Regions from separate parts of the Klebsiella sp. F11 genome, predicted to be linked through region 4. Evidence: predicted binding sites of a transcription regulator. Region 4 holds the regulator's gene; each other region holds the start of a gene.
The links. Region 4 encodes PurR, which represses purine synthesis genes. Its sites were predicted from a motif close to CANGCAAACGTTTGCNTG; they were not measured.

Region 1 (7,844 bases), 1.2 Mb from region 4:
CGGCTGATGTTCCTGATAGCGCAAAACGCATCTGCCGTGACTATCCAGCAGCTCCATCGTCAGGCGAGCTGGATCAATACCTGCTAACGTCCCTTGAGCGGCAACGCATGGCGTCAGCTCAATCATTTCATCCAGCAGCAGCTGCGGGTTGCCCTCTTCGCTAACCCTGAGCCGATAGGCGGTCAGCGGCGAAATAGCATAGAGCCCCCATACAATGCCGCTCTCTTCACGCTGCAGTTTGATCACCGCATCGCGCGAAGCGTTCTGTACCATGCCCAGAGAATGGTAAGGCAGGAAGTATTGTTCAAATCGCTTTTCTTCAAACGGATCGAGCCAGGTAAAATCCGGCTGATTATCGGCAAAAATGCCGGTCATCAGCTCGATATAGGGTCCATTGTCATCCGTCAGATTCTTGTCCCACGCTTGACCAAACTCGCTGTAACCCCAGCTCCACTGCTTTTTCCCCGGCGCAATGTGATGATCTGCGACGTGCAGCAGCCCGCCATCTTCATCATGGCACCAGGCGCCGACGAAATCGTACTCTGACTTTTCTGCCATATAGGAAGTCGGTACCGGGACATTTTTGTAGCGCGAGATGTCGACGCCGGCCGAATAGTCCACCTTGTAATAGGTGCCGGTGGCAATTGGGAACGATGAAACCGCACGTTTGCCGTGATCGAACACCGCAGTAACATCCGGAGGGAATACGCTTTGATGCCCATCGCCGCCTTTAACCGCCGGATTCGCCCACCACAAGAAGTGGCGCGGCGTGGCATTGCTGTTGTAGACCCGGCTCCCAATCTCCAACGCCGCGCGCTGAGGGCGCAGAGTAAACCCGGTCATTACCTGCAACCCATGCATCGGCTCCGTCTCACCAACCCAAACGGTTTTTGAGCCATCGTCGTTTTCGCTAATCGTAAAATCAACCGGCATATAGGTGGTGGGACGGTGGTGCTGCGGCCAGTTAAACTCAATCCCCCCGGAGATCCATGGGCCAAGCAGGCCAACCAGCGCGGGTTTGATAACATCATTGTGATAAACGAAATCACGCTGTCTGACCTTATCCCACGCGCGGTGCACCCGGCCTCCCAGCTGGGGTAGGATCATGATTTTGATGTAATCATTTTCCAGCCACACCGCCTGCCAGGCCTTCAGCGTTTTTTCCTCACTCAGCGTATCCGTCACGCCATAGGGATACACCGCCCCGGAAGATCCTTGATAAACCCGATTTTCCAGGAACATGGGATGAACGTCCTGAGCCCCCGTTTCATAGGTTGGAATATGTACCGTTTCCTGCCAAACGTTTACTGAACTCATAATGCCCTCAAAGTTAACAAGACATACTGAAGTGAAATAATGAGAGCAGTTTAATAGACAGAATCAGCGCATTTACGCACAATAATCACGCAATTTAGTTAACAAGGTTTAGTTTATGAAAGCCTGCATTAACAATCAGCAAATCCGCCATTACAACAAGGGCGTGCTGCTGGAGTATCTGTACCGTAAGAAACGAGCCAGTAAATCGGCGCTCGCGCGGCTGGCACAAATCTCGATCCCCGCGGTCAGCAATATTCTCCAGGAGCTGGAAGAAGAAGGACGCGTGGTCAACGTACAGGACGACAGCCTCGCCCGCGGCCATAGCAGCGGCGCCTGGCTTATCGCACCCGACGGCGACTGGACTCTATGCATGAACATCACGCCAACCAGCATCGAGTGTCAGCTTGGCAACGCCTGTCTGAGTGCGAAAGGTGACGTTGAATATCACGCCATCGACGCCCCAACCCCTCAGGCGCTGCTGGCAGCGATTGAGAAGTGCTGGCATCAATACCGTAAGAACTGGCCCAGGCGTAAAATCAATCTGGCTCTGGCGGTTCATGGGCAGGTTGATGCGGGAACGGGGGTCTCCCAGACCATGCCGCAAGCTCCCTGGAAACAGCCCGTGGAGATGAAATATCTGCTGGAAGAAAAGCTCAACGTTCGCGTAATGGTCGATAACGACTGCGTGATGCTGGCCCTGGCGGAGAAATGGCAAAATGACGGGCAGTATCGGGACTTCTGCGTTATCAACGTCGATTACGGTATTGGCTCCTCGTTTGTTATCAACGACCAGGTCTGGCGAGGTAGCCTTTATGGCAGCGGCCAGATTGGCCACACCATTATTAATCCTGACGGCGTAGCCTGCGATTGTGGCCGCTACGGCTGCCTGGAGACCGTGGCCTCCCTCAGCGCGTTGCAAAAACAGGCGCGGATATGGCTTAAAACGCAGCCCGATCTCGCAGATAATCCGGAAGCGCTGACCATCGATGCCCTAATCGAAAAATGGCAGCAGGGTGACTCACGCCTTCATACCTGGGTGGAAGACTCCGCAAACGCCATCGGGCTTAGTCTCTACAATTTCTTGAACATATTGAATATAAACAATATTTTATTCTATGGGCGCAGCTGCGGCTTCGGCGAGGAGTGGCTAAATACCATTATCAGACAGACCGGGTTCAATCCTTTTGATCATCGGGATGCCCCCCGCACTCGCGCCACCCACATCGGCTTCGGCCAGCTAACCCGGGCGCAGCAGCTGATGGGCATCGGTTATCTGTACATTGAGGAGCAGCTACAAACGCTGCGCTAATCCCGGACAGCGCGTGGCGGGGAGCAAAATTGTGTATTACGTTTAAATAACTCGTCTTTCATAAGGTGCTGGTTATGAACGCATTACGCTATTTTGATTTTGGTTCCTCGCGCCACCTGCTGCTGCTGATTGCGCGAATTGCCGTGGTGCTGCTGTTTATTATTTTTGGCTACCCCAAGCTGATGGGTTTTAGCGGCACCGTGCAGTATATGGCTTCATCCGGCGCGCCGCTGCCGACGCTGGCGGCCATTATCGCCATCGTGATGGAGGTTCCGGCGGCGATTCTGATTATTCTCGGCTTCTTCACGCGTCCGCTGGCGGTCATCTTTATTTTTTATACCCTCGGCACGGCGGTTATCGGCCACCATTTCTGGGATATGTCTGGCGATGCGGTGCTGCCAAATATGATTAACTTCTATAAAAACGTCAGCATTGCCGGCGCCTTCCTGCTGCTGGCGATAGTCGGCCCGGGCACCCTCTCCCTCGACCGGCGTTAATCGCCGGGCAACGGACGTAAAAAAGGCCGCATTCGCGGCCTTTTATTCGCTTTCAACAGCTAAGCGTTATGCGTAAACCGGGAAGCGGGCGCAGATATCCAGAACTTTACCTTTAACGCGCTCGGTTACCGCTTCGTCATTGATGTTGTCCAGAATGTCACACATCCAGCCGGCCAGCTCTTTCACTTCCGCTTCTTTGAAGCCGCGGCGAGTCACGGCCGGAGAACCGATGCGGATACCGGAAGTCACGAACGGGCTCTTCGGATCGTTCGGCACGCTGTTTTTGTTGACGGTGATGTTGGCGCGGCCGAGGGCGGCGTCAGCTTCTTTACCGGTCAGGTTCTTATCCACCAGATCCAGCAGGAACAGGTGGTTTTCAGTCCCGCCGGACACCACTTTATAGCCGCGGTTCAGGAACACTTCCACCATCGCTTTGGCGTTTTTCGCGACCTGCTGCTGGTAGACTTTGAACTCTGGCTCCATCGCTTCTTTCAGCGCCACGGCTTTCGCGGCGATAACGTGCATCAGCGGGCCGCCCTGCGCGCTTGGGAAGACGGCAGAGTTCAGCTTTTTGTACAGCTCTTCGTCGCCGCCTTTCGCCAGGATCAGGCCGCCGCGCGGACCCGCCAGGGTTTTGTGCGTGGTTGTGGTGACAACGTGAGCGTGCGGAACCGGGTTCGGGTAAACGTCCGCGGCGATCAGGCCGGCAACGTGCGCCATATCAACGAACAGGTATGCGCCGATGCTGTCGGCGATTTCACGCATTTTTGCCCAGTCAACGATGCCGGAATAGGCAGAGAAGCCGCCGATGATCATCTTCGGCTTGTGGGTCTGCGCCTGCTTCGCCATATCTTCATAGTCAATTTTACCGGACTCATCAATACCGTAAGGAATGATGTTGTACAGCTTGCCGGAGAAGTTAACCGGGGAGCCGTGAGTCAGGTGGCCGCCCTGCGCCAGGTTCATACCGAGAACGGTATCGCCCGGCTGCAGCAGAGCGGTGTAAACCGCGAAGTTAGCCTGCGAACCGGAGTGCGGCTGGACGTTGGCGTAGTCGGCGCCAAACAGCTCTTTTGCGCGATCGATAGCCAGCTGCTCGACGATATCAACGTATTCGCAACCGCCGTAGTAGCGCTTGCCCGGATAGCCTTCGGCATATTTGTTGGTCAGCTGGGAACCCTGGGCCTGCATCACGCGCGGGCTGGTGTAGTTCTCGGAGGCGATCAGTTCGATGTGCTCTTCCTGACGTACTTTTTCCTGCTCCATAGCCTGCCACAGTTCGGCATCATAATCGGCAATGTTCATTTCACGCTTTAACATCCGCATCTCCTGCTCAGCTAACAATAGATTACAGCTCTAAAAGGGGGCCTTTTTGGGCGACGGCCCACAGTATAACTGAATCGTTCGGTGATAACAGGTCTTGACAAACGATTTTACGCAAACGTTTGGCTCCGCATGGTACAAGGCTTTGAGCAATAACGTCTCTGCAAGTATCAACGGATTTCTTTTCAGGTTTGTGATGTAAATTTCTCATGTTGTAACTGGTTCGAGGGAGAGTGTTAAAGAACCATTTACATTGCAGGGTTATTTATATAAGATGCATTTAAAATGCATCATTAAGATAACACTAAAGGAAGCTGCTATGCTCGACGCTCAAACCATCGCTACGGTCAAAGCCACCATTCCCCTGCTGGTTGAAACCGGTCCGAAGCTGACCGCCCACTTCTACGATCGCATGTTTGCTCATAACCCCGAACTCAAAGAAATCTTCAATATGAGCAACCAGCGTAACGGCGATCAGCGTGAGGCGCTGTTTAACGCTATTGCCGCCTACGCGAGCAATATCGACAACCTGGCGGCCCTGCTGCCGGCGGTAGAAAAAATCGCCCAGAAGCACACCAGCTTCCAGATCAGGCCGGAGCAGTACAATATTGTCGGCGGCCACCTGCTGGCGACGCTGGATGAAATGTTCAGCCCGGGTCAGGAAGTGCTCGACGCCTGGGGCAAGGCCTACGGCGTGCTGGCAAACGTCTTTATCAACCGCGAAGCCGAAATCTATCAGGATAGCGCCCGCAAGACCGGCGGCTGGGAAGGGACCCGCGCGTTTCGCATCGTGAAGAAAACCCCGCGCAGCGCGCTGATCACCAGCTTCGAGATGGAACCGGTGGACGGCCGGCCGGTGGCTGATTATCAGCCGGGCCAGTACCTGGCCGTCTGGCTGAAGCCCGAAGGGTTTGAATATCAGGAAATTCGCCAGTACTCCCTGACGCGTAAGGCGGATGGCAAAGGCTATCGCATTGCCGTGAAGCGCGAGAACGGCGGCCAGGTATCGAACTGGCTGCACAATGCGTCAAGCGAAGGGGACGTGGTGCACCTGGCGGCGCCGGCGGGCGACTTCTTCCTTACCGTTGACGCCGAAACCCCGGTAACCCTGCTTTCCGGCGGCGTCGGTCAGACGCCAATGCTGGCGATGCTGGATTCGCTGGCCAAAGCGCAGCATCCGGCGCAGGTTAACTGGTTCCACGCGGCGGAAAACGGCGAGGTTCACGCCTTTGCCGATGAGGTCAGCGCGCTGGGTGCGGCCCTGCCTAAGTTTGCTTCTCACGTCTGGTATCGCAGCCCTGGCGAAAAGGACCGTCAGGCGGCGCGTTTTAATAGCGAAGGTTTGATGGATTTGACCGCTCAGGCAGAGGGCCTGCGCGACCCGCTGATGCAGTTCTACCTCTGCGGCCCGGTCGCCTTTATGCAGCACGCGGCGAAGCAGCTGGTGGCGCTAGGCGTGAACGGCGAACGCATTCATTACGAATGCTTTGGCCCGCATAAGGTGCTGTAATTGCTGCCCCTCTCCCCGCCGGGGAGAGGGTTAAAACTTAAATCGCTTCGTCGTCTTCTTCCCCGGTGCGGATACGAATCACGCGCGCCACGTCAAAGACAAAGATTTTGCCATCGCCGATTTTACCGGTCTGCGCCGTGCGGATAATGGTATCCACGCAGGTATCGACGATATCATCCGTAACCACGATTTCGATTTTCACTTTTGGCAGAAAATCCACCATATACTCCGCACCGCGGTACAGCTCGGTATGGCCCTTCTGACGGCCGAAGCCCTTCACTTCCGTTACCGTCATCCCAGTGATGCCGACTTCCGCCAGCGCTTCACGCACGTCATCCAGCTTGAAAGGTTTAATAATCGCATCAATCTTTTTCATGGTGTTCCTGTCTTAGAGCCTATACCACTAAGGCTATTTTACTTGCCATTTTGAACCTGGGCAGTGCTCAAAATCCTCACGTACTACGTGTACGCTCCGGTTTTTCCGCGCTGTCCGTGTTCAAACTGCCTGCGACAATAACGCCTGGTGGGATAGGCTCTTAGTCGCGTAACCGGTTGCTCACCGTATCATAACTTGCGCTATGGCGCGGAGCTACTCTTTAAAGTCGTTGGCGTCGAGCTCGTGGCGCGACAGCAGTTTATAAAATTCGGTGCGGTTGCGTCCGGCCATCCTCGCCGCGTGCGTCACGTTGCCTTTGGTAATTTGCAGCAGCTTGCGCAGGTAGTTCAGCTCAAACTGATTGCGCGCCTCGACAAAGGTCGGCAGCGCGGTATTTTCGCCTTCCAGCGCCTGCTCCACCAGAGCGTCGCCGATTACCGGCGATGAGGTCAGCGCCACGCACTGCTCAATCACGTTCACCAGCTGGCGCACGTTGCCCGGCCATTTAGCGGCCATCAGCCGCTTCATCGCGTCGGTGGAGAAGGCGCGGACAAACGGCTTATGCCGGTCGGCCGACTGCCGCAGCAGGTGGTTGGCAAGAAGCGGAATATCCTCGGTTCGATCGGCGAGAGGCGGGATCTTCAGGTTCACTACGTTCAGACGATAAAACAGATCTTCGCGGAACTCGCCGCGGGCCATCGCCTTCGGCAGGTCGCGGTGGGTGGCGGAGATGATTCGCACGTCGATGTCGATATCGCGGTTGCTGCCCAGCGGGCGCACCTTGCGCTCCTGCAGGACGCGCAGCAGTTTTACCTGCAGGGCCACCGGCATATCGCCGATCTCATCGAGAAACAGCGTGCCCCCTTCGGCGGCCTGAAATAGCCCTTCGCGATTGCTGACCGCGCCGGTAAAGGCGCCGCGGGCGTGGCCAAACAGCTCCGACTCCAGCAGCTGCTCCGGCAGGGCGCCGCAGTTGATGGCGACAAACGGCTTGGCGTGACGCGGGCTGGCGTTATGAATCGCCTGAGCGACGATCTCTTTGCCGGTGCCGCTCTGGCCGTTAATCAGCACGCTGACGTCCGACTGCGCCACCATCCCCGCCTGCTCCAGCAGACGCTGCATCAGCGGGCTGCGGGTCACAATCGCCTGGCGCCAGCGCTCATCCGTCGCCGGCGCGCTGTGCTCCAGCGCGTCATCAATGGCTTTATATAGCGCGTCTTTGTCCACCGGCTTGGTCAGGAAGCTGAATACCCCCTGCTGGGTCGCGGCCACCGCCTCGGGAATCGATCCGTGGGCGGTGAGAATAATCACCGGCATTCCCGGCTGCACCTTCTGGATTTCGGCAAACAGCTGCAGGCCGTCCATTTCATCCATGCGCAAATCGCTGACCACCAGATCGACCTTATCGCGCCCCAGCACGCGCAGCGCCTCGGGGCCGCTTTCGGCAGTGACCACGCTGTAGCCTTCGCTGACAAGGCGCATCCCCAGCAGCTTCAGCAGCCCCGGATCATC
Region 2 (7,844 bases), 1.1 Mb from region 4:
TACCGCCCGACCAAAAACTCGCAAAAGTTTCATCGTCAGGAAGGTACAGTGGCAGGGAGAGCTGTGCCGGTGCGTTCAGATGGACCTCATCATAGACTGACAGAAAAACGCCAAGAGTTTAGCACGAAGTCTGCCGGGAGAGAACCGGGCGGGATCGCCGCCCGGCCGGTGGATCAGCGTTTTGCCTCGGTTTCCGCAACCGCATCGGCGGCGTCGAGAACCACCTCTTCCGGGCGCAGGACGCTGATTAACTTGAAGATCAGGCTCAGGGCGACGCCGACGATAGTGGCCAGCGCCATGCCTTTCAGCTCCGCCGCGCCGATGTGTACCTTGGCGCCGCTGACGCCGATGATCAAAATCACCGAGGTCAGAATCAGGTTCTGCGCCTTGTTGTAATCGACCTTAGATTCAATCAGCACGCGGATACCGGATGCGCCGATCACCCCGTACAGCAGCAGCGATACGCCGCCCATTACCGGCAGCGGGATGATCTGGATGGCCGCCGCCAGCTTGCCGACGCAGGAGAGCAGAATGGCGATAATCGCCGCGCCGCCGATCACCCAGGTACTGTAGACGCGGGTAATCGCCATCACGCCAATGTTTTCGCCGTAGGTGGTGTTGGGCGTCGAGCCAAAGAAGCCGGAGATTATCGTCGACAGGCCGTTGGCAAACATCGAGCGGTGCAGGCCGGGATCGCGAATCAGATCCTTTTTAACGATATTCGCCGTCACCACCAGATGCCCCACGTGCTCGGCAATCACCACCAGCGCGGCGGGCAGGATGGTGAAAATCGCAAACCACTCAAAGCGCGGGGTGTAGAAGGTCGGCAGCGCAAACCAGTGCGCCTCGGCGATCGGCGTAGTGTCGACCACGCCCATCACGAAAGAGAGCGCGTAGCCCACCAGCACGCCGATAAGAATCGGGATGATGGCCATGAAACCGCGGAACAGCACCGAACCGAAGACCGTCACCGCCAGCGTCACCATCGAGATAATAATGGTTTTGCTATCGGGAGACTGGCCGTCAGCGGGCAGCAGGCCGGCCATATTCGCCGCCACGCCGGCCAGCTCAAGGCCGATAACCGCGACGATAGCCCCCATGGCCGCTGGCGGGAACATCACGTCCAGCCAGCCGGTGCCGGCCTTTTTAACAATAAAAGAGACGATGCAGAACAGCACACCGCACATAATAAAGCCGCCCAGCGCGACCTCATAGCCCAGCGGGAGCAGCAGCAGAACCGGGGAGATAAACGCAAAGCTCGATCCCAGATAGGCCGGGATTTTGCCCTTGCAGATAAACAGGTACAGCAACGTGCCGATACCGTTAAACAGCAGAACGGTAGCCGGGTTGATATGAAACAGGACTGGCACCAACACCGTTGCGCCAAACATAGCGAACAGATGTTGCAGACTTAGCGGGATTGTCTGTAAAAGCGGCGGTCTTTCACTCACCCCGATTGCGCGGCGCGTCATAGTGTTTTCCTCTGAGTGTCGTTATGGGTTGCTGTTGGCGTGTTTTATTCAAAAAAAAGCCGACTCTTAAAGTCGGCTTCTTATTAATGCTGCAATTATTTAGTACCAAAAATCTTATCGCCGGCGTCGCCGAGCCCGGGAATAATATATCCGTGCTCGTTGAGGCCCTGGTCAATGGACGCGGTGTACAACTCAACGTCCGGGTGCGCTTTCTCCAACGCGGCAATCCCTTCCGGAGCGGCAACCAGCACCAGCACCTTGATGCTGGAGCAGCCCGCTTTTTTCAGCAGGTCAATGGTGGCGATCATCGAACCGCCGGTTGCCAGCATCGGGTCAACCACCAGCGCCATGCGTTCGTCGATATTGGATACCAGCTTCTGGAAGTAAGGCACCGGCTCGAGGGTTTCTTCATTGCGGTAGATCCCAACGACGCTGATGCGCGCGCTGGGGACGTGTTCCAGAACGCCTTCCATCATGCCGAGGCCGGCGCGCAGAATAGGCACAACGGTAATTTTCTTACCTTTGATCTGCTCAACTTCAACCGGGCCATTCCAGCCTTCGATGGTGACCCTTTCGGTCGCCAGGTCGGCGGTGGCTTCATAAGTTAGTAAGCTACCAACCTCTGAGGCGAGTTCACGGAAGCGTTTGGTGCTGATGTCGTGCTCGCGCATCAGGCCCAGCTTGTGTTTGACGAGTGGGTGTTTCACTTCCACAATCTTCATTCTCTTTCTCCTCTGAGGGGCAGCCACAAAAAAAATCGCGGGATTATACCGCTTTTTCTCATTTGCGCCATAGCCGATATGTTTGACCGGGATCAACCAAAATGCTTTGCGCTGCCTGAGCCAGTATAAATCAAAATAAAAAAACCCCGCGCAGGCGGGGTTTCACGGGGGCTTCAGGCCGGTTTAAAGCTTTTCGCCATTGCTGCCGATAACCTGCTGATACCATGCAAAAGATTTCTTGCGGCTGCGGGCCAGGGTGCCGTTGCCTTCATTATCTTTATCGACGTAGATAAAACCGTAGCGCTTTTTCATCTCGCCGGTTCCGGCGGAGACCAGATCGATACAGCCCCATGGGGTATAGCCCATCAGGTCAACGCCGTCCTCAACGACCGCTTTTTTCATTTCCGCGATATGCGCGGAGAGATAATCAATGCGGTACTGGTCGTCTACCGTACCGTCGGCTTCGCGCACGTCGATGGCGCCAAAGCCGTTTTCGACAATAAACAACGGCAGCTGATAGTGATCCCAGAACCAGTTCAGGGAGTAGCGCAGCCCAACCGGGTCAATCTGCCAGCCCCAGTCCGATTTCTGCACGTACGGGTTGGAGACTAGGCTCTTCGTCTCATCATAATCCAGCAGCGGATTATCCTCGGTGGCCTTGGTAGCGAACGACATATAGTAGCTGAAGCCAATATAGTCGACGCAGCCTTCGCTCAACGCCGCGCGATCTTCGTCGGTGATATCCAGCGCAAAGCCGCGGCGCGCAAAGTAGTTGAGCAGATGCTGAGGATACTTACCGCGCACGTGAACGTCGGTGAACCAGTAGCGGCGGTGCATGGCGTTCATCGCCATCATCATGTCATCAGGCGCGCAGGAGAGCGGATAAATCGGGCACATCGCAATCATACAGCCGACCTGCAGCGCCGGGTTAATCACCCGCGCGGCTTTCACCGCCAGCGCGCTGGCGACCAGCTCGTAATGCGCGGCCTGATACATCACCGGCTCGCGATCCTCTCCCGGCTGGAACTTCAGTCCCGAGTTGGTGAACGGCGCAAAGTCTTCGTGGAAGTTTGCCTGGTTGTTGATCTCGTTAAAGGTCATCCAGTACTTCACTTTATGCTGATAGCGGTTTAATACCACCTGCGCAAAGCGCACGAAGAAATCAATCAGCTTACGGTTGCGCCAGCCGCCATATTCGCGAACAAGGTGATAAGGCATCTCAAAGTGGGAGAGCGTAATCACCGGCTCAATTCCGTGCTTCAGGCACTCATCGAACAGATCGTCATAGAACTGCAGCCCGGCCTCATTCGGCTCCAGCTCGTCGCCCAGCGGGAAAATACGCGTCCAGGCGATAGAGGTACGGAAGCATTTGAAGCCCATTTCGGCAAACAGCTGAATGTCATCTTTATAGCGATGATAGAAATCAATCGCCTCATGATTAGGGTAATTTTTACCCGCCAGCACGCCGTCGGTAATTTCACGCGCCACGCCGTGGGCGCCGGCGGTCATCACGTCGGCAACGCTCGCGCCTTTGCCGCCCTCCTGCCAGCCCCCTTCCAGCTGATGCGCCGCAACCGCGCCGCCCCACAGAAAACCCTCTTTAAATCCAGACATGTTCCCTTCCTTATGCGCGATCGCCCGTCGGCGACCGGTATTGCTGATTGAAATGGTAAACGGCGCCAATCAGCCCGGCGTCGTTGCCGTGGCTGACGGTGTCGATATAGTCGGCAATGCCGAACCAGGCCAGATGTTCACGCAGCAGCGGCAAAAAGCCCGGGCGGTCCACGATGCCGCCGCCGATGAGGATGGTCTGCGGATCGAACACGTTGACGAGGTTATAAAGGCCGGTTCCGAGACCGTTAAAGAATTCGGCCACCAGCCGATGGCAGGCCGCATCGCCCCTGTCGTAGCAATCGAATATCTCTTCCCCGGTCACCTCTTCCAGCGTTTTGCCAAAATGGTCGGCGTAGCGCTGGCGCAAGATGCGCAGGGTGCAATTCTCATTCATGGAGTAGCGACGAACGTCGCGGGTGCCGGGACGCTGGGTTTGCATATAGCCAAATTCGCCGGCGCGAAAGCTGGCGCCGTGCACCAGCCGGTTATTACAGAAGATCGCGCCGCCGATGCCGGTGCCGATCGTCAGGACCAGAAAATCGCTCATATTGGCGGCCTTGCCCAGCCAGCGTTCGGCCAACAGGACGCAGTTGGCGTCATTTTCAATGGCGACGGGAAGTCGGGTCCGTTGTTCAAGCCAGGTTTTGATGGCGAAATTATCGAATCTACGGATAGCGCCGCCCATTTCGATATAGCCGATGTGCGGATTAACGTAGCCGGGTGCACCGATCGCCACGCCTTCGCACTCCGGATGCGCGGCAATCCACGCCAGCATGGCCTGCAAAATTTGCTCCCCGTCGCTGTCGCGAATCGGCTGCTTGCCCTTCTCCAGCAGCTCGCCGGAGCTGGCTACGGTGCCCATTTTCAGCGCCGTGCCACCAATATCAAATGCGGCAATTATCACTCTGCCCCCCTCCAGAAGCCCCTCAGTACCGTCATTCGGCTCGCTTAAATAAAAAAAGAAACCGGTTTCAGTGGCATGATGATCATTCTGGCGCGCGGAGGCAAGCACAAGAATGTACCCGGTTTCATTTTCGTGAACAGTATCAAATTTGTCCATCTCGCCGCCGATTAACGCCGACTGCAAAGCAGGCTCGCAAACGTTTGCTATCCCTGTTAGAATTGCGCCGATTTTTCTTGCTACCGCAAATGTGTGGAGACTTCGCAGTGACCGATAAAACCTCTCTCAGCTATAAAGATGCCGGCGTAGATATTGATGCAGGCAACGCTCTCGTCGACCGTATTAAGGGTGTGGTGAAGAAAACCCGCCGCCCGGAAGTGATGGGTGGACTGGGCGGATTCGGCGCACTGTGCGCATTGCCGCAGAAATACCGCGAGCCGGTACTGGTCTCCGGCACTGACGGCGTCGGCACCAAGCTGCGTCTGGCAATGGACCTCAAGCGTCACGACACTATCGGTATCGACCTGGTTGCTATGTGCGTAAACGACCTGGTGGTTCAGGGCGCCGAGCCGCTCTTCTTCCTCGACTACTATGCTACCGGCAAACTGGATGTCGACACGGCGGCCAGCGTCATCAGCGGGATCGCCGAAGGCTGCCTGCAGTCGGGCTGCGCGCTGGTGGGCGGCGAAACGGCGGAAATGCCCGGCATGTACCATGGCGATGATTACGACGTCGCGGGCTTCTGCGTCGGGGTTGTAGAAAAATCAGAAATTATCGACGGCAGCAAAGTTGCCGACGGCGACGTGCTGGTCGCGCTGGGCTCCAGCGGCCCGCACTCCAACGGCTACTCGCTGGTGCGTAAAATTATTGAAGTCAGCGGCGTCGACCCGCAGACCACCGACCTGAACGGCGCATCCCTGGCCGACCATCTGCTGGCGCCGACCCGCATCTACGTCAAATCGGTGCTGGACCTGATCGCTAACGTCGAAGTTCACGCCATTGCGCACCTGACCGGCGGCGGCTTCTGGGAAAATATCCCGCGCGTTCTGCCGGATAACACCCAGGCGGTGATCGACGAGTCCTCCTGGCAGTGGCCGGAAGTCTTCAAATGGCTGCAAACTGCCGGTAACGTCAGCAGCCACGAGATGTATCGGACCTTTAACTGCGGCGTCGGCATGGTCATCGCGCTGCCGCCGGAAGCCGCCGATAACGCCATCGCCCTGCTGCACGAAAAAGGTGAAAACGCGTGGAAAATAGGCTATATCAAAGCCTCTGATTCCGAACAGCGTGTGGTCATTGAATGAAAAACATCGTGGTGCTGATTTCCGGTAGCGGCAGTAATCTGCAGGCAATAATTGACGCCTGCGCGCGGAAACAGATCGGCGGCACCCTACGGGCGGTATTCAGCAACAAGGCCGATGCCTTCGGCCTTGAACGCGCGCGTGAGGCCGGTATCCCGACCCATGCGCTCACCGCCAGCCAGTTCGCCAACCGCGAAGCGTTCGATCGCGAGCTGATGCACGAGATCGACGCCTACGCGCCGGATCTGGTGGTCCTTGCGGGCTACATGCGCATTCTTAGCCCGGCGTTTGTCGCCCACTACCAGGGGCGGCTGCTGAATATCCACCCTTCCCTGCTGCCTAAATACCCCGGGCTGCATACCCATCGCCAGGTGCTGGAAAACGGCGATGAGGAGCACGGCACCTCGGTGCATTTCGTCACCGATGAGCTGGACGGCGGACCGGTCATTCTGCAGGCCAAAGTGCCGGTTTTCGCTGGCGATAGCGAAGATGACGTTACCGCCCGCGTGCAGGCGCAGGAACACGCCATTTACCCGCTCGTCGTCAGCTGGTTTGTCGACGGTCGTCTTCGCATGGAGGGGAGTCAGGCCTGGCTTGACGACGCCCCTCTGCCACCGCAGGGATATGCGGCAGAAGAGTAATCGATAGCGCCTCTAGCATCCGCCAGAGGCGTTTTTTTTGCCATCGCTACCGCCGTTTATCCGCGTCAGCTCCCCCGGCGACGGATGTTTTTTGCCGCCCGGCGTTCGGCCGCAATCACCAGAATTAGCCTGTTTTGCACACATAATAAGCAAAGGGAAGTGACCGCCTTTTCTTCGCAGCGAATTGAAAGAAAACTGTCATACTTCTTTGACATACTTGGACATTCAATGGCAAAGCTCGCCATAATGAAAATGCAACATCAATCAACCGGAGTGTGAGTTGTAATGGGCCAGGAAAAGCTATACATCGAGAAAGAACTCAGCTGGTTGTCCTTTAACGAACGCGTACTTCAGGAAGCAGCGGATAAAAGTAACCCCCTGATTGAGCGCATGCGCTTTTTGGGCATTTACTCCAACAACCTCGATGAGTTTTATAAAGTGCGCTTCGCTGAACTCAAGCGCCGCATCATCATCAGTGAAGAGCAAGGCAGTACCGCCCATTCTCGCCACCTATTAGGTAAAATTCAGGCCCGGGTGCTGAAGGCCGACCAGGAGTTTGACAGCCTCTATAACGAGCTGCTGCTGGAGATGGCGCGTAATCAGATCTTCCTGATCAACGAACGCCAGCTGTCGGTCAACCAGCAGTCCTGGCTGCGCAACTACTTTAAGCAGTACCTGCGCCAGCACATCACCCCTATTTTGATTAACCGCGAAACGGACCTGATCCAGTTTTTGAAAGATGATTACACCTATCTGGCGGTGGAAATCATTCGCGGCGAAACCGTTAACTACGCCCTGCTGGAAATTCCCTCAGATAAGGTTCCGCGCTTTGTTAACCTGCCGCCGGAAGCCCCGCGTCGCCGTAAGCCAATGATCCTGCTTGATAACATTCTGCGCTACTGCCTGGATGATATCTTTAAAGGGTTCTTCGATTACGATACGCTGAACGCCTATTCGATGAAAATGACCCGCGACGCCGAGTACGATCTGGTGCACGAGATGGAATCGAGCCTGATGGAGCTGATGTCCTCCAGCCTGAAACAGCGCCTTACCGCCGAACCGGTACGCTTTGTTTACCAGCGTGATATGCCGGACGCGATGGTCGAAATGCTGCGGGCAATGTTCTCGATTTCGCGCTATGACTCGATGCTGCCGGGCGGCCGCTACCACAACTTTAAAGACTTTATCGGCTT
Region 3 (7,844 bases), 2.3 Mb from region 4:
GGCTTTTGCGCTGACGCTGTTCAGCTGCGCGTTTGTCGGTACGCGGCTGCTTTTCCCCAACGGTATTCATCGCCTCGGCGGGCTGAACGTGGCGATGCTGTGCTTTGGCGTTGAGCTTATTGGGCTGCTGCTGGTCGGAGTAGCGGAGACGCCGCTGGTGGCTAAAGCGGGAACCTTCCTTACCGGCGCCGGCTTTTCGCTGGTATTTCCGGCGCTTGGCGTGGTGGCGGTTAAGGCAGTACCGCAACAAAATCAGGGCTCGGCGCTGGCGACCTATACGGTGTTTATGGATCTCTCGTTGGGGCTTACCGGACCGTTAGCCGGACTGCTGATGACGTGGGCGGGGATATCGACAATTTATCTGGCCGCGGCGGGGTTGGTGGCGATAGCCCTACTGCTGGGATGGCGGCTAAAAAAAATGGCCCCCGATGGCGACACCGGAGGCCATAACGTCTGACCGCGAATTACTGAATGGTCAGGGTATTGATGATGTTTTCCGCCGCGGTTTGCGCCTGCTGCTGGTTGTCTGCCGGCAGAGTGATCTGCAGGGTCAGCAATTTATCATCCACCTTGCCGAGAAGAACCGAAGACCAGGCGGTCTGTCCTTTGGCGGAGATGATGCTGTCCAGCTGCTGCAGGGTGTGGCCTTTGATCTCAATCGATTTATTGGTCACGACCTGCAGCTGCGGATCGCGGCTGCGCTGCTGCTCTTCCAGGCGCTGAGCCAGTACGGTTAAATCTTCATTGGTGCTGTCGCCGACAATCACGATCACCGCTTTCTGACCTGTTACATCAGAATAGACGTGCATGTTGTTGGCCTGGGTACCGAGCTTACCGCTCTGGTCGGTCATCCCCGCGGGCAGGGAGAAGGTCAGCTTGCCGTCCAGCAGGCTCACGGTTTGCCCGCTGGCGTTGCTTTCAGCCGCAGCCCCTTCGGTTGGCGCTTTTGAATCGCTGTTATCACAGGCCGCAAGGCCTATAACCAGCAGGCCAATACCGACATATTTAACCAAATTGCGCATTGACATCTTCCTTTCGATAAACGGCCATTAACGGCTCATGCGCTTATCTTATCACATCAGTCTGTGAGTACTCTTAACCTGGCTGCATTGCGGACAAATCAGATTTATCCGCCATTTTTTTCAGCAGCATATTCAACAACATGCCGTACATCGGTAGGAAGAATACGATGCTAATCAGCACCTTGAAACAGTAGTCGACGGTGGCGATTTCTCCCCAGTGGGCTGCCATAAAGGGGTCCGGGCTGCGCCAGAAGGCGATAAAGAAAAAGGCCAGGGTGTCGCTGACGTTGCCAAACAGCGTGGAGGCGGTGGGCGCCAGCCACCAGCGGCGATTTTGCCGCAGGCGGTTAAAGACGTGGACGTCGAGGATCTGCCCCAGCGCATAGGCCATAAAGCTGGCGACCGCGATACGCGCCACGAACAGGTTGAAGTGCGTGAGCGCGGCAAAGCCCTGCCATTCGCCCATATAAAACAGGGCAGAGACGCCGTAGGAGATCAGCAGCGCCGGGACCATCACCGCGAGGATGATGCGTCGCGCCAGCGGCGCGCCAAAAATGCGTACCGTCAGATCGGTGGCGAGGAAAATAAACGGAAAGCTGAACGCGCCCCAGGTGGTATGGAAACCAAAAATGGAGATCGGGAGCTGCACCAGATAGTTGCTGGAGGTGATCACCAGCAAATGGAATAGCGATAGCCAGACCAGCGCTTTTTTACGCTGTACGGTAGTAAAGGGATTCATATTGTGACCTTTTTATGCCCGTTATCCTTCAGGCTGCAGAGGCGTCGCCGCTGGTCTACAACACGAATGAGTGAGGGACTGAAATTTGGGGTGAGGGAACCCAATTAAAAACGGCTGCATGATACTGCGTTACGGACGTAATGCAACGGTTGTTTTTCGCGCAAACGTTAACCTGGCTTGCGTCGCGTGCGGGGGGCGGTAAACTAGGGCCGTTTTGTTGACGTGAGATGATAATGAGCGAACTTTTTTCCACTCCTGACCACACTTTGGATGCCCAGGGTCTACGCTGCCCGGAGCCGGTAATGATGGTGCGCAAGGCCGTGCGCACGATGCCGGTGGGCGAGACATTGCTGATTATCGCCGACGATCCGGCGACAACCCGCGATATTCCCGGTTTTTGCCGGTTTATGGAGCATGAGCTGGTTGCCCAGGAGATTAGCGCTCTGCCTTACCGCTATCTGATTCGCAAAAACCACTGAGCTCCCCGGTAAGCTCTGCGCCGCCGGGGAGCGTCCCGGCTACTTCTGGCGCAGCAGCCGCAGGGCGTTGGCGGTGACCAGCACCGTGGCGCCGGTATCCGCCAGCACCGCCAGCCACAGTCCGGTCAGGCCGAGCAGCGTGGTGACCAGGAAAATCCCCTTCAGACCCAGCGCTATGGCAATGTTCTGCCGGATATTGGCGTGGGTGGCGCGGGCCAGCGAAATCATCTGCGCGAGGCCGGTTAAGCGGTTATGGGTTAACGCCGCATCGGCGGTCTCCAGCGCCACGTCGGTGCCGCTGCCCATCGCAATGCCGATGGTGGCCGCCTTCATCGCCGGCGCGTCGTTGATGCCGTCGCCGACCATCGCCAGCGGCGCTTCGGCGTTGAGCGCCATCACCGCCGTGACCTTATCGGCAGGCAGCAGCCCGGCGCGGAACGTCAGCCCCAGCTCTCCGGCGATGGCCGCCGCCGCGCGCGGGTTATCGCCGGTGAGGATCACCCCCTGTACGCCGAGCTGACGCAGCGCGTCCACCGCCTGGCGGGCGTCGTCGCGTAGGGTATCGCGCAGCGCCAGAATGCCGAGCAGGAGATCCTCACGCAGCACCAGCACCACCGTCTGTCCGGCGCTCTCCAGCTGCCGAATCTGCTCTTCGTACTCTGCCGCCGCCCCTTTACCCGCCGCGCAAATCAGCACCCGACGGCCTTCGACTTCGGCTTCTATGCCGGAACCGGCCAGCGCCCGCTGGCCGCTGGCGACAGGGAGATTCAGCCCCCGCTGCTGCGCTTCGCGGACGATGGCCTGGGCCAGCGGATGGCTGGAGCCCTGCTCCACCGCGGCGGCCAGCGCCAGCAGGCCGTTCTCATCGATGTCGGCGGTGACAATCGTCGCGCTCACGCGCGGCTGGCCGACGGTCAGGGTGCCGGTTTTATCAAAGGCGACCTGGCGAACCTGCCCGAGCTGCTCAAGCGCGGCGCCGCCCTTAATCAGCGCGCCGCGACGGGCCGCGACCGCCAGCCCGGAGGTGATTGCCGCCGGAGTGGAAATGACCAGCGCGCACGGGCAGCCGATCAGCAGCAGCGTCAGCCCCTTATAGATCCACGGCAGCCAGGCGCCGGCAAAAAACAGCGGCGGTACGATAGCCACCAGCAGGGCGACGAGCATAATGGCCGGGGTATAAATACGGCTAAAGCGATCGATAAAGCGCTCAATGGGCGCCCGCCGCTCTTCGGCTTCCTCAATCAGCTTGAGGATACGATCGATCGCGCTGTCGCCGGGTTCGGAGATAACCGTCAGCTGCACCAGACGGTCAACGCTGGTGGCGCCCGCCGCCACGCGCTCGCCGGAGCTGCGCTCCACCGGGACCGATTCGCCGGTTAACGCGCTCTCATCGAAGCTGGCAAACGGCGTCATCAGCCGACCATCGGCGGGCAGGCGCCCGCCGGCGGCGACCTCAATCAGATCGCCGGGGCGCAGGTCGCGCTGGGCGACGGTTTCCCGCACGCCGTCGCGGACCCGCGTGGCGGTATCGGGCTTGAGGGCCATAAGCGCGCTGACGCCCTGGCGAGCGCGGCTGGCGGCCCAGCCTTCAAGGCGTTCGCCGATCAGGAACAGCAGCAGCACCATCGCGGCTTCGGCGGTGGCGCCGATAAACAGCGCGCCGATGGCGGCGACGCTCATCAGAGTCTCGATGGCGAACCAGCTGCCGCTTTTGATCAGCCGCAGCGCCTGGCGCGCGACCGGCCACAGGCCAACGAGGGTAGTGGCAACGAAGGCCAGCTCGCCGAAGGGATGGTTAAACTGCTCCAGCCCCCAGCTCAGGGCCATCATTAGCACCAGGGTTATCAGCGGCAGATTCTCCCGCAGCCGGGAGGTTTCCTGCTGCGGAGCATCTTCATCGCGCAGCCTGTAGCCCGCCGAGCGTACCGCGCTTTCTACCTGCGGGCGGATATCGCTCCCGGCGTTCACCAGCAGCTTTTCCGTGGCAAACAGCACCTGCACCTGGCTGACGCCCGGCACCTGGCGTACCGCGTTCTCAACCTTGCGGGCGCAGGCGGCGCAGTCCATGCCGTCGACCAGCCAGCTGTAGCGCGCATCGTTCAGGGGCTCTTCGCGGGTTTTCGCCGCGCAGGAGGCATCCGTACAGCAGTCGTCGGGCTGTGCGGCTACGGGTTTTAATGTGAATGACGAGAACTGGGGGACTTTTTTGTCCTGAGCTTCTGGAGTCGACATGACACCCTCCGGGTAATGATAATTTTCTCATTGCCCAGAGGATACACTCTGGAGTCGACTCCAGAGTCAAGGGTTAAATTAGAGGTATAGCGCGCGCACGATCAGGAAGTGTCCGGCGAAGTAGAACGCGGCGGCAATGGCGTTATCGGCGCGAAAGCGGCGGCGATAGTGGCTGACCAGCCAGACAATATTGCCCAGCAGCAGGAAGGCGGCGCCGATAAAGCCGGAGAGGGCGGTATCGGTCGGGCGCACGAACCACAGCTCTCCCGCCAGCCAGACCATCACCAGCGTCATGCCGATAAAGGTGAAGACCGGCAGACGCATCTCTTCCAGCCGGCTCCAGATAATTGCCAGCAGCAGCGCGCCAACGACCAGCAGCACCAGCGGCAGCGGCCAGAAAAATGACAGCGTCATCTGGCTGGCAAACCAGATGGTATAGAGCAGGTGCGAAAGGAAGAAGGCGCCGACGGCGTACATCACCCGCTGGCGCGGCAGCAGGGTCAGCGCGTCGCCGACCAGCGAGGCGCACAGGCCGGCCAGCACCAGATAGCTGATGGCGTTGAACATCGGCGCCTGCCAGGCAAGGAGCAGCAGCAGAATCAGCGTGACGGGTTTAAACAACCAGCGTTGCCAGGTTGGTCCACGGTAGGACGCATCGACATAAAGCCATGCGGAAAAACAGACAGCAATAAACGACCAAAGCATAGTGAGTCCCTGTATCTGTTATCGCTATACCCCTCGCCTTGCGGGCCGCAACCCGCCATGCATAGGGTATAAGTAGTTGTACTGATGGTACTAAAACTCAGTGTAGTGGCTCGGGCGGGCAGATGACAACGTTAATCAAGGCGCGGTATGCTGATTCCTGAGAATTCCTGGGAGTAAGACGAATGGGCAAGATCCCGCTGTTTTTTATTATTGTCGTGGCCATCATTGTGATAGCGGCATCGGTGCGCTACGCGCAGCAGCGACGGGAAAATAGAGACAACGACGCTGCGCCGCTGCTGCAAAGGCAGGTAGTGGTGAGCAATAAGCGGGAAAGAGTGATTAACGATCGCCGCTCGCGCCAGCAAACCGTCGCTCCGGCCGGCAGCGAGATGCGCTATGACGCCAGCTTCAGGCCGGAAACCGGCGGGCTCGAAGTCAGTTTTCGTCTCGAAGAGGCGCAGTATTATGCGCTTAGCGTGGGTGACAGGGGAGTGCTGAGCTACAGAGGCTCAAGGTTCGTCGCGTTTACGCCAGATCCCTGAGCCTGCCGCCATCACTTCTTACGCAGGGTGGCCTTGAGCTTTTTCTGCCAGGCGACCAGCTCGAACACGCCGAAGATAAAAATGCGCACCTGCTCGAAGCGGCCCAGCGGCGGCGCATCTTTCGGCTGAGTAGCCTTCAGCAGCGTCAGCTGCAGGCCGTGCATCAGGATCATAAAGATCAGCGCGACGTTGACGAAAATATTCAGCGGCTTAGGGAAAGGCTGAAACAGGTTTAACAGCAAAAACGCCCATACGCACAGCATCAGTGCCCGGCCCAGATTAATCAGCATTCTTTTCTCCTTGTGCCTCTCGTTGATAGAGGCGGTAGGCAACCTGTCCGGCCACTTTCTCACGATACAGGTGCCAGTTTTCCGGTACCGGCGGTAGGCCATTTTCGACTTCGCTCTCGACGTAGATCAGCGCCTCATCGGCGAGCCAGCCGTTGTTCTCCAGCAGCCGCAGCGTCTCTTCCAGCAGCCCTTTGCGAAAAGGCGGATCGACGAACGCTATCTGGTGCGGCGTGCCGGGCTGATTAAGCCAGGTCAGGGTATTGGCGTTGACCACCGTGCCGTTGCCGGCTTTCAGGGTCGCCAGGTTATTCTGCAGCTGTTGGGCAACGCCGCGCTCCATCTCCAGCAGCGTGGCGCTGCCCGCGTAGCGGGAAAGCGCCTCCAGCCCCAGCGCGCCGCTGCCGGCAAAGCAGTCCAGGCAGAGCGCGTCAACCATAGACGGCGCCAGCCAGTTAAAAAGGGTTTCACGAACCCGGTCGGTGGTCGGGCGCAGGCCCGGGCTCTCCGGCACCGGTAGCTTTCGGCCCCGCCACTGTCCGCCGATAATGCGGATCTGGCCGCTGCCTGCGTGGTTTGGTTTCTTCATCTCTCTGCTCAAGTCTCAACTTCCAGCCTGCTATTCTAGCGATCGAAGGCGGATGACGAAACCTTAATCCGGGGGCGGTGATGCGCGTTACGTTAAGTGATAGACTATCTGACTAATTTCATTATTTTTCAGCTTCCGCGACCGAATATGCCGAAGCTGTGCCATGAATAATCAGCGAGGAGTGTAGTCGCAAATGGCGAAAGAGAAAAAACGTGGCTTCTTTTCCTGGCTGGGCTTTGGACAAAAAGAGCAGGCGCCGGAAACGGAAGTTGAGCAAAAAGTAGAAGGGCAGCAGGACGCTGCGGAGCAGGCTCCTGCCGTGGAAGCGCCGGCTGAGGCCGTCGTTGCACCTGAGGCCGAAACGGAGCGCGCCCCGGCGCCGGAGCAAGCGGACCCGGAGGCCTTTGCCGCTGAGGTGGTTGAGGTTACCGAACAGGTTGTCGAAAGCGAGCAGCCTCATCCGGTCGCAGAAAGCATCGTGGAAGAGGCGGTTCAGCCGGCGGCAGCGATAGACGCTGTGCCGGCCGTTAGCGAAGCGACGGAAGAACTTGCCGCCGAGCCGGCTGTCGTAGAGCCGGAAGCTGCACCGGTCGTCGTCGAAGAAGCGCCGGTAGAAGAGCCGCTGGTGGAAGAGGTGATTGCTCAGCCGGCGGTTGCTGAAGCGCTTGTTGAACAGCTGCCGGAAGAAATTATCGCCCAACCGCAGGCCGCCGTCGTGGAAGAGGCGCTGATTGAGGACGAACCTGCGCTGTCGGACGATGAGCTGGAAGCCCAGGCGCTGGCGGCGGAAGCCGAGGAAGAGGACGAGCCGCAGGAAGCCGCTCAGATCGAGCAGGAAAAGCCGACGAAAGAGGGTTTCTTCGCCCGACTCAAGCGCAGCCTGGTTAAAACCAAACAGAACCTCGGTTCCGGATTTATCAGTCTGTTCCGCGGCAAAAAAATAGATGATGATCTCTTTGACGAGCTGGAAGAGCAGCTGCTGATTGCCGACGTGGGCGTGGAAACGACGCGTAAGATTATTAGCCACCTTACCGAAGGCGCCAGCCGCAAGCAGCTCCGCGATGCCGAAGCGCTGTATGGCCTGTTGAAAGAAGAGATGGGCGATATTCTGGCTAAGGTTGACGAGCCGCTGAACGTTGAAGGGAAAACGCCGTTTGTTATTCTGATGGTTGGCGTTAACGGCGTGGGTAAAACCACCACCATCGGCAAGCTGGCGCGTCAGTTTGAGCAGCAGGGCAAATCGGTGATG
Region 4 (7,844 bases):
GACCGTTTTCGCGGTTTTTATCCGGTGGTTATCGATGTAGAAACCGCCGGGTTCAATGCCAAAACCGACGCCCTGCTTGAGATCGCCGCCATTACCTTGAAAATGGATCAGCAGGGCTGGTTGATGCCGGACGAAACGCTGCATTTTCATGTTGAACCTTTCGAGGGTGCGAACCTGCAGCCCGAAGCGCTGGCCTTTAACGGTATTAACCCTAATGACCCTGAACGCGGCGCGGTGAGCGAGTACGACGCGCTGCACGCGATTTTCAAAATGGTCCGCAAGGGGATGAAGGATAGCGATTGCAATCGCGCCATTATGGTGGCGCACAACGCCACTTTCGATCTCAGCTTTACCATGGCCGCCGCCGAGCGCGCCGGGCTGAAACGCAATCCGTTCCACCCGTTCGTCACCTTTGATACCGCCGCCCTGAGCGGGCTGGCGCTCGGTCAAACCGTGCTCTCGAAAGCCTGTCTTGCCGCCGGTATGGAGTTTGATGGCAGCAAGGCGCACTCCGCGCTGTATGATACCGACCAGACTGCCAGGCTGTTCTGCGAGATAGTCAACCGCTGGAAGCGTCTTGGCGGCTGGCCGCTACCGCAGCCAGAGGCGGAATAAGAGACAAAAAAAAGCGACTTCCGATGAAGTCGCTTTTTTGCTGGCAGCAGAATTACTCTGCTTTCGGCTCGTCGGCCTTGTACTTCGCCGCCGTTTCTTTGATCAGCTGCTGGAGTTCACCGCGCTGATACATTTCAATCACGATGTCGCAACCGCCAACCAGCTCGCCGTCAACCCACAGCTGCGGGAAGGTTGGCCAGTTTGCATACTTCGGCAGCTCCGCGCGGATGTCCGGATTCTGCAGGATATCAACGTAGGCAAAGCGTTCGCCGCACGCGGAGAGCGCCTGCACGGTCTGAGCGGAAAAGCCGCAGCTTGGCAGTTTCGGCGATCCTTTCATGTACAGCAGGATCGGGTTTTCAGCGATTTGACGTTCGATTTTTTCTACAGTCGTGCTCATTGTCATGCTTCCTTAACTTCTATACGGCAGTAATTTGTCATTGTAGCGTCCTGAACGCAGGTCGGATAATAACATTTTGTTCACTCACTCTATTTTATCTTCTGTAGACTGAAGTTGCCTTAAAAATATTACTTCATCAGCCAGCGCGCCGTCCTGCCGCGCACTTTCTGTACAAGGCGGTCAATGTCTGGCATATTTTTTTGCAATTGTTAATCAAACGACGTTTTAGATACAAAAGAGTATTAACTTTCAGGGTTTTTATGCATTAGAATCGTTGGGTTTTGTCATTCATGGTCAGGCATGTGTACATGTCTGTAATTAATCAGGGGAGTGCTCGGTGGCGCGGCTAAACAAAATCGCGATTTCGCTCTGCGCATTACTGTTTACATCTATCTCATTTACACCGCTGGCGCATGCTTCAGGGCATACGCACGCCTCCGCCGCGTCAAAAGCGCATCAGGTAAAGGGCTCCAGCGAACGCAAGAAAAAAGCCTCCGGTCAGAAAACAAAATCCAGCGCCAAAACCTCCAGCAAGAAAGCATCAACCTCCTCCCGCGCCAAACACCCTACCCGCACCACCGCCTCCAGCCAAACGGCCTTAAACCGTCAGGCCGCCGGCGGAACCAAAAAGTGCGTGTTGCGCAAAGGCTATAAAAAGCAGTGCGCGACCTCGGCTACTGCCAGTATCGAGCCGACGCGGGCGATGGCCAGCGTGAAGCAGAAGTGCGTCGTACGTAAAGGCTACAAAAAGCGCTGCAAGCCGGTTGCCGAAGAAGAAGTGCCGCTGACGCTTGCCGATGCGCATAAGGTGCGGGTGCAAAAAGCGCAAAGCACCGCGATGTCGAAGCTGATGGACCAAATTGGTAAGCCCTATCGCTGGGGCGGCACCTCGCCGCGCACCGGCTTTGACTGCAGCGGGCTGGTCTATTACGCCTATAAAGACCTGGTGAAAATTCATATCCCGCGCACGGCGAACGAGATGTACCACCTGCGCGATGCCCGCCCGGTCGACCGCGGCGAGCTGCAGAGCGGCGATCTGGTCTTCTTCCGCACCCGCGGCCGCGGCACGGCGGATCACGTCGGCGTGTACGTTGGTAACGGCAAATTTATCCAGTCGCCGCGTACCGGACGCGATATTCAGATTACCTCGTTAAGCGAAGATTACTGGGTTCGCCACTACGTTGGCGCCCGCCGCGTGATGACGCCTAAAACCATCCGCTAGCGCCCCCTGCCGCGCCTGCGGCAGGTTAACTCTCTCTTTTGCCACATCTTTTAATTTGCTACTATCTCCCTGTGCATGATGTGGTTATTGCACGCATTAATATAATAAGGAGAGTAGCAATGTCGTTCGAATTACCTGCATTACCATATGCAAAAGACGCCCTGGCGCCGCACATTTCCGCTGAAACTCTGGAATACCATTACGGTAAGCATCACCAGGCCTACGTCACCAACCTCAACAACCTGATCAAGGGCACCGCTTTTGCAGATCTGTCTTTAGAAGAGATCGTTCGTTCTTCCGAAGGCGGCGTCTTTAACAACGCCGCCCAGGTCTGGAACCACACCTTCTACTGGAACTGTCTCGCGCCGAACGCCGGCGGCGAGCCGGAAGGCGAACTGGCGGCAGCTATCGCCAAAGCCTTCGGTAGCTTCGCCGATTTTAAAGCGCAGTTCACCGATGCGGCGGCAAAAAACTTCGGCGCCGGCTGGACGTGGCTGGTCAAAAATGGCGACGGCAGTATGGCGATTGTCTCGACCAGCAACGCCGGTACGCCGCTCACCGGCAGCGCTACGCCGCTGCTGACCGTGGATGTCTGGGAACATGCTTATTACATTGACTACCGTAACGCCCGTCCGAACTATCTGGAGCACTTCTGGGCGCTGGTAAACTGGAAGTTTGTCGCGGCTAATCTGGCGGCATAAAACGGTACCGCAGAAGGGTTTCCCCTTCTGCGGTAACAACTAGCTGCTGGCTAAGGCCTCTTCCGGCCGCGAACGACTGCTGAACAGCACCAGCATCAGCGCCACCCCGGCGATGATCGCGCCCATCACCGGAACAAATGCGTAGCCCAGGCCGCCGGAAATTACCGCCCCGCCGGCCGCCGCGCCCAGCGCATTGCCGAGGTTAAACGCCCCGATATTCACCGAAGAAGAGAGCCCCGGCGCTTCATGAGCCACGCGCATCACGCGCATCTGCAGCGGCGGCACCACGGCGAACGTCGCCGCGCCCCACACTACCATGCTGATGGCCGCGCCAATCTGCGACTGCGCCAGCAGCGGGATCGCCAGCATGATAACCATCAGCAGCAGTAAAAATCCCTTCAGCGTGCCGGAAACCGAGCGGTCGGCAAATTTTCCGCCAAGGTAGTTGCCCAGAGAGAAGCCGACGCCAATCAGCACCAGCATCGCGGTGACGAACAGCGGCGAAGCGTGGGTAATGGTATGCAGCACCGGCGAAATATAGGTATAGAGAGTGAACATCGCCCCGGCCCCGAGCACGGTGGTCAGCAGCGCGGAAAGCACCTGCGGCCGCATCAATACCGCCAGCTCTTCCTTCACATTCGGCCGCTCCCCTGCGCTGCCTTTCGGCAGCGAGAACCACAGGCCGGCCATCGCCACCAGGCCAAGACCCGCCGTGGCGAGGAAGGACATGCGCCAGCCGATGGTTTCACCCAGCCAGGTCGCCGCCGGGACGCCGCCAATATTGGCGATGGTCAGACCCATAAACATGGTTGCCACCGCGCTGGCCTGCTTGTGCTTAGGCACCACGCTCGCGGCCACCACCGAGCCGAGGCCGAAGAAGGCGCCGTGGTTCAGGCTGGTGATAATGCGCGAGAGCAGCAGCGTGGTGTAATCCGGCGCCATTGAAGAGAGGACGTTGCCAAGGGTAAAAATAGCCATCAGGAAAATTAGCGCGCTGCGGCGCGCGCGATGCGACAGCAGCAGCGTCATCAGCGGCGCTCCGACCATCACGCCGATGGCGTAGGCGCTAATCAGCATCCCCGCGGCGGGAATGGATACATCCACGCCTTTCGCGATCACCGGTAGCAATCCCATCGGGGAAAATTCGGTCGTACCGATACCAAACGCCCCAACGGCCAGCGCTAACAGGGGAAAGTTGATTTTCATGCAATGACTCCAGCAAACCGTCCTCAGCGACGGTATCTCATCAGAAGGCAAAAGCATGACATCAATCACAGAAAAACAAAAGTAAACGAAATGGCAAAAGATTTTTGCGAATTTGATAATAATGCGTGGGAATGGGGGAAAGGAGCCTCTCCCCCGCAAGAATTAGTGCAGTACGGCGGTCAGCGCTGCGGCCACGATCAGCCCCAGAACAATAATCGTCGTGGTCAGCGAAAACTTTAAATCTGTATCCATCAATTTTCCCCCTGATTATCCCCACAAGAAAAGTGAGCCTGCTCATTTTTGCACAGTATTGCATAAAAATCTTCTGAGATTTAGGGCGATGCACGTTTTTACTCTTCCCCTTTGCCGCAAGATCGGACAAAATCCCACGCTAATTTGAAAGCGTATCGGCCATTGACCCCTTCCTGTCGTTCTGTGTCGTTTCCCGACGTGATGCAATGTTGAACATTGCGCTCAGGGTGTGTATAGGCAAACGGTTACGTATCGATAATCAGACGATCAGGTCAAGGTCTGGAGAGAGAAGTAATGGCAACAATTAAAGATGTAGCGAAGCGCGCAAACGTTTCCACTACAACAGTGTCACATGTAATTAACAAAACCCGTTTTGTGGCTGAAGAGACGCGCAACGCGGTATGGGCCGCCATCAAAGAGCTGCACTACTCTCCGAGTGCGGTGGCGCGCAGCCTGAAGGTTAATCACACCAAATCGATCGGCCTGCTGGCCACCAGCAGCGAAGCGGCCTATTTTGCCGAGATTATCGAGTCCGTCGAGAAAAGCTGCTTCCAGAAGGGCTACACCCTGATTCTGGGCAACGCGTGGAACGATCCGGAAAAACAGCAGGCCTACCTGTCGATGATGGCGCAAAAGCGCGTCGACGGTCTGCTGGTCATGTGCTCCGAATATCCGCAGTCGGTGCTCTCCATGCTCGAAGAGTACCGCAACATCCCGATGGTGGTGATGGACTGGGGCGAGTCCAAGGCCGACTTTACCGATTCGGTGATCGATAACGCCTTTGAAGGCGGTTACATGGCCGGCCGCTATCTTGTCGAACGCGGCCACCGTGAAATCGGCGTGATCCCGGGTCCGCTGGAGCGCAACACCGGCGCCGGTCGCCTGGCCGGTTTTATGAAAGCGATGGAAGAAGCGCAGATTCGCGTCCCGGAAAGCTGGGTGGTTCAGGGCGACTTCGAGCCTGAGTCCGGCTACCGCGCCATGCAGCAGATCATCAGCCAGCCGCACCGCCCGACCGCCATCTTCTGCGGCGGCGATATCATGGCGATGGGGGCGATTTGCGCAGCCGACGAAATGGGCCTGCGCGTGCCGCAGGATATTTCGCTGATTGGCTATGACAACGTGCGCAACGCCCGCTACTTTAGCCCGGCGCTGACCACCATTCATCAGCCAAAGGACTCTCTCGGCGAAGCCGCATTCAATATGCTGATGGACCGCATCGTTAACAAGCGCGAGGAGTCGCAGTCTATCGAAGTTCACCCGCGCCTGGTCGAGCGCCGCTCGGTGATCGACGGCCCGTTCGTCGACTACCGCCGCTAATCCCGGCGGGGCGCCGCCTATTCCGGCGCCCGCAGCCACTCCCGATTTAACGTTTCGCTGTCGCCAAGATAGTCCAGCAGCCAGGAGAGTGCCGGCGAGATATCGCTCTGCTGCCAGGTCAGACAGCAGGCGGCGTCCGGGAACGGATTTTCCAGCTCCAGCGCCGTCCATTCGCCGCTATCGATCCGCGGGCGGGCGAAGTGCGACGGCACCATGCCGATGCACAGCCCGGCCGACAGGCAGGTTGTCGAGGCGTCCCAGTCCGGCACCACCACCCTCTTCTGATTATCCAGCAGCCACGTCGTGCGCTTCGGCAGCGAGCGGGAGGTATCCTCCCTGACCAGCGACGGCCAGTTGCGCAACGTATCATCGCTCAGCGGACCGCTCATTTTTGCCAGCGGATGGTGGCTGGCCACCACGCAGTGCCAGCTCAGCATGCCCATGTCGCGAAAGGCGTAGCGTCCGCCGACCGGAATCGAGCGGGTCGCGCCGATAGCCAGCTCCACGCGGCCGTCGGCCAGCGCGTCCCAGACGCCGTTAAACACCTCCTGGAAGACAATCAGCTCGACGTCCGGAAAGTGACGATAAAAATCGACAATCATCTGCCGCATACGCGCCGGCTTGACGATATCGTCAACCGCAATCGAGAGCTGCCCGCGCCAGCCGTTGGCGATCTGCTGGCACTGGCGGCGGGTGATCTGCATTTTTTTGATAACAGAACGCCCTTCCTGTAAAAACCACACCCCGGCCGGGGTGAGTTCGACGTCGCGATGACGTCGTTCGAAGAGCGGAACCGCCAGCCACTCTTCGAGCTGACGCACGGTGTAGCTGACCGCAGAAGGGACACGATGCAGCTCCTGAGCCGCAGCGCTAAAGCTGCCGTTGCGGGCAACCGCATCAACCACTTCAAGGGAGTATTCGGACCACATATTCTGCCTGCAAAATTTTTGAACGCATGTAACAAATATTAGCGTTTCACAAGCCAGAATGCACTCCCTACACTCTGCGACATCTTACCTGTATCAGAAGAAAGAGAACTTTATGCAACAACCCGGGAAAGGATTTTTAGTTTGGTTAGCGGGCCTCAGCGTGCTGGGCTTCCTCGCAACCGATATGTATCTGCCGGCGTTTTCGGCTATCCAGCAGGATCTGAATACTTCGGCGGCCTCGGTCAGCGCCAGCCTCAGCGTGTTTCTCGCCGGTTTCGCCGTTGGCCAGCTGTTCTGGGGTCCGGTATCCGATCGCTACGGGCGCAGGCCGGTACTGCTCAGCGGCCTGGCGATCTTCGCCGTCGGCTGCCTTGGCATGCTGTGGGTACGGGACGCGAATCTGATGCTGGCGCTGCGGTTTGTGCAGGCCATCGGCGTCTGCGCGGCGGCGGTCACCTGGCAGGCGATGGTCACCGACTATTATCCCGCCCAGCGTACCAACCGCATATTCGCCACCATCATGCCGCTGGTGGGCCTGTCGCCGGCTCTGGCGCCGCTGCTCGGCAGCTGGCTGCTCGCCCATTTCGACTGGCAGGCTATTTTCGCGACCCTGTTCGCCATCGCCCTGCTGCTGATGCTGCCCGCCTTACGCCTCAAGCCGGTGCGCCGGCCCGGGAGCGATACGCAGAAAAAGCTGACCTTCCTGGCGCTGCTGCGCTCGCGCGAGTATAGCGGCAACGTGCTGATTTATGCCGCCTGCTCCGCCAGCTTTTTCGCCTGGCTGACCGGATCGCCGTTTATTCTACATGACATGGGCTACGGGCCAACCGCCATCGGCCTGAGCTACGTGCCGCAGACTATCGCCTTTTTAATCGGCGGATACGGCTGCCGGGCGGCGCTGCAAAAATGGCAGGGGCAGCAGCTGCTGCCGTGGCTGCTGGTGGTTTTTGCGCTCAGCGTTGCCGCCACCTGGCTGGCTGGTCTGCAGCAGAATGCCTCCATCGTCGCGCTGATGGTCCCCTTCTGCGTGATGGCTATCGTTAACGGCGCCATTTACCCGATTGTCGTTGCCCAGGCGCTGCGCCCGTTCCCTCAGGCGACGGGACGCGCCGCCGCGCTGCAGAATACCCTGCAGCTCGGACTGTGCTTCCTGACCAGCCTGCTGGTCTCCACGCTGATTGCCACGCCGCTGCTCACCA

Region 1: glyA (serine hydroxymethyltransferase) is a predicted target of PurR. The motif match lies at 4,558-4,575, and genes of this name have one in related genera.
Region 2: purM (phosphoribosylformylglycinamidine cyclo-ligase) is a predicted target of PurR. The motif match lies at 4,902-4,919, and genes of this name have one in related genera.
Region 3: tusA (sulfurtransferase TusA) is a predicted target of PurR. The motif match lies at 1,919-1,936, and genes of this name have one in related genera.

What each region holds. Positions count from the first base shown of each region.
Region 1 covers NZ_CM160060.1:1,389,911-1,397,754, reverse strand. The annotation lists gene AC1M2H_RS06990 (DUF5107 domain-containing protein) at 1-1,317, opposite strand, end outside; gene AC1M2H_RS06985 (ROK family transcriptional regulator) at 1,433-2,626, shown strand; gene AC1M2H_RS06980 (DoxX family protein) at 2,701-3,123, shown strand; gene glyA (serine hydroxymethyltransferase) at 3,190-4,443, opposite strand; gene hmpA (NO-inducible flavohemoprotein) at 4,766-5,956, shown strand; gene glnB (nitrogen regulatory protein P-II) at 5,994-6,332, opposite strand; gene glrR (two-component system response regulator GlrR) at 6,546-7,844, opposite strand, start outside.
Region 2 covers NZ_CM160060.1:1,463,447-1,471,290, reverse strand. The annotation lists gene AC1M2H_RS07315 (DnaA inactivator Hda) at 1-79, opposite strand, end outside; gene uraA (uracil permease) at 174-1,472, opposite strand; gene upp (uracil phosphoribosyltransferase) at 1,568-2,194, opposite strand; gene AC1M2H_RS07300 (6-phospho-beta-glucosidase) at 2,378-3,808, opposite strand; gene bglK (beta-glucoside kinase BglK) at 3,819-4,670, opposite strand; gene purM (phosphoribosylformylglycinamidine cyclo-ligase) at 4,976-6,013, shown strand; gene purN (phosphoribosylglycinamide formyltransferase) at 6,010-6,651, shown strand; gene ppk1 (polyphosphate kinase 1) at 6,937-7,844, shown strand, end outside.
Region 3 covers NZ_CM160060.1:313,965-321,808, forward strand. The annotation lists partial or broken gene AC1M2H_RS01590 (MFS transporter) at 1-449, shown strand, start outside; gene AC1M2H_RS01595 (DcrB family lipoprotein) at 465-1,022, opposite strand; gene AC1M2H_RS01600 (7-cyano-7-deazaguanine/7-aminomethyl-7-deazaguanine transporter) at 1,096-1,761, opposite strand; gene tusA (sulfurtransferase TusA) at 1,995-2,240, shown strand; gene zntA (Zn(II)/Cd(II)/Pb(II) translocating P-type ATPase ZntA) at 2,280-4,472, opposite strand; gene AC1M2H_RS01615 (lysoplasmalogenase) at 4,551-5,177, opposite strand; gene AC1M2H_RS01620 (DUF2500 domain-containing protein) at 5,369-5,719, shown strand; gene AC1M2H_RS01625 (DUF1145 family protein) at 5,731-6,009, opposite strand; gene rsmD (16S rRNA (guanine(966)-N(2))-methyltransferase) at 5,999-6,595, opposite strand; gene ftsY (signal recognition particle-docking protein FtsY) at 6,789-7,844, shown strand, end outside.
Region 4 covers NZ_CM160060.1:2,582,460-2,590,303, reverse strand. The annotation lists gene rnt (ribonuclease T) at 1-615, shown strand, start outside; gene AC1M2H_RS12880 (Grx4 family monothiol glutaredoxin) at 668-1,015, opposite strand; gene AC1M2H_RS12875 (C40 family peptidase) at 1,353-2,237, shown strand; gene sodB (superoxide dismutase [Fe]) at 2,357-2,938, shown strand; gene AC1M2H_RS12865 (MFS transporter) at 2,978-4,144, opposite strand; gene cydH (cytochrome bd-I oxidase subunit CydH) at 4,307-4,396, opposite strand; gene purR (HTH-type transcriptional repressor PurR) at 4,691-5,716, shown strand; gene punR (DNA-binding transcriptional activator PunR) at 5,734-6,645, opposite strand; gene punC (purine nucleoside transporter PunC) at 6,758-7,844, shown strand, end outside.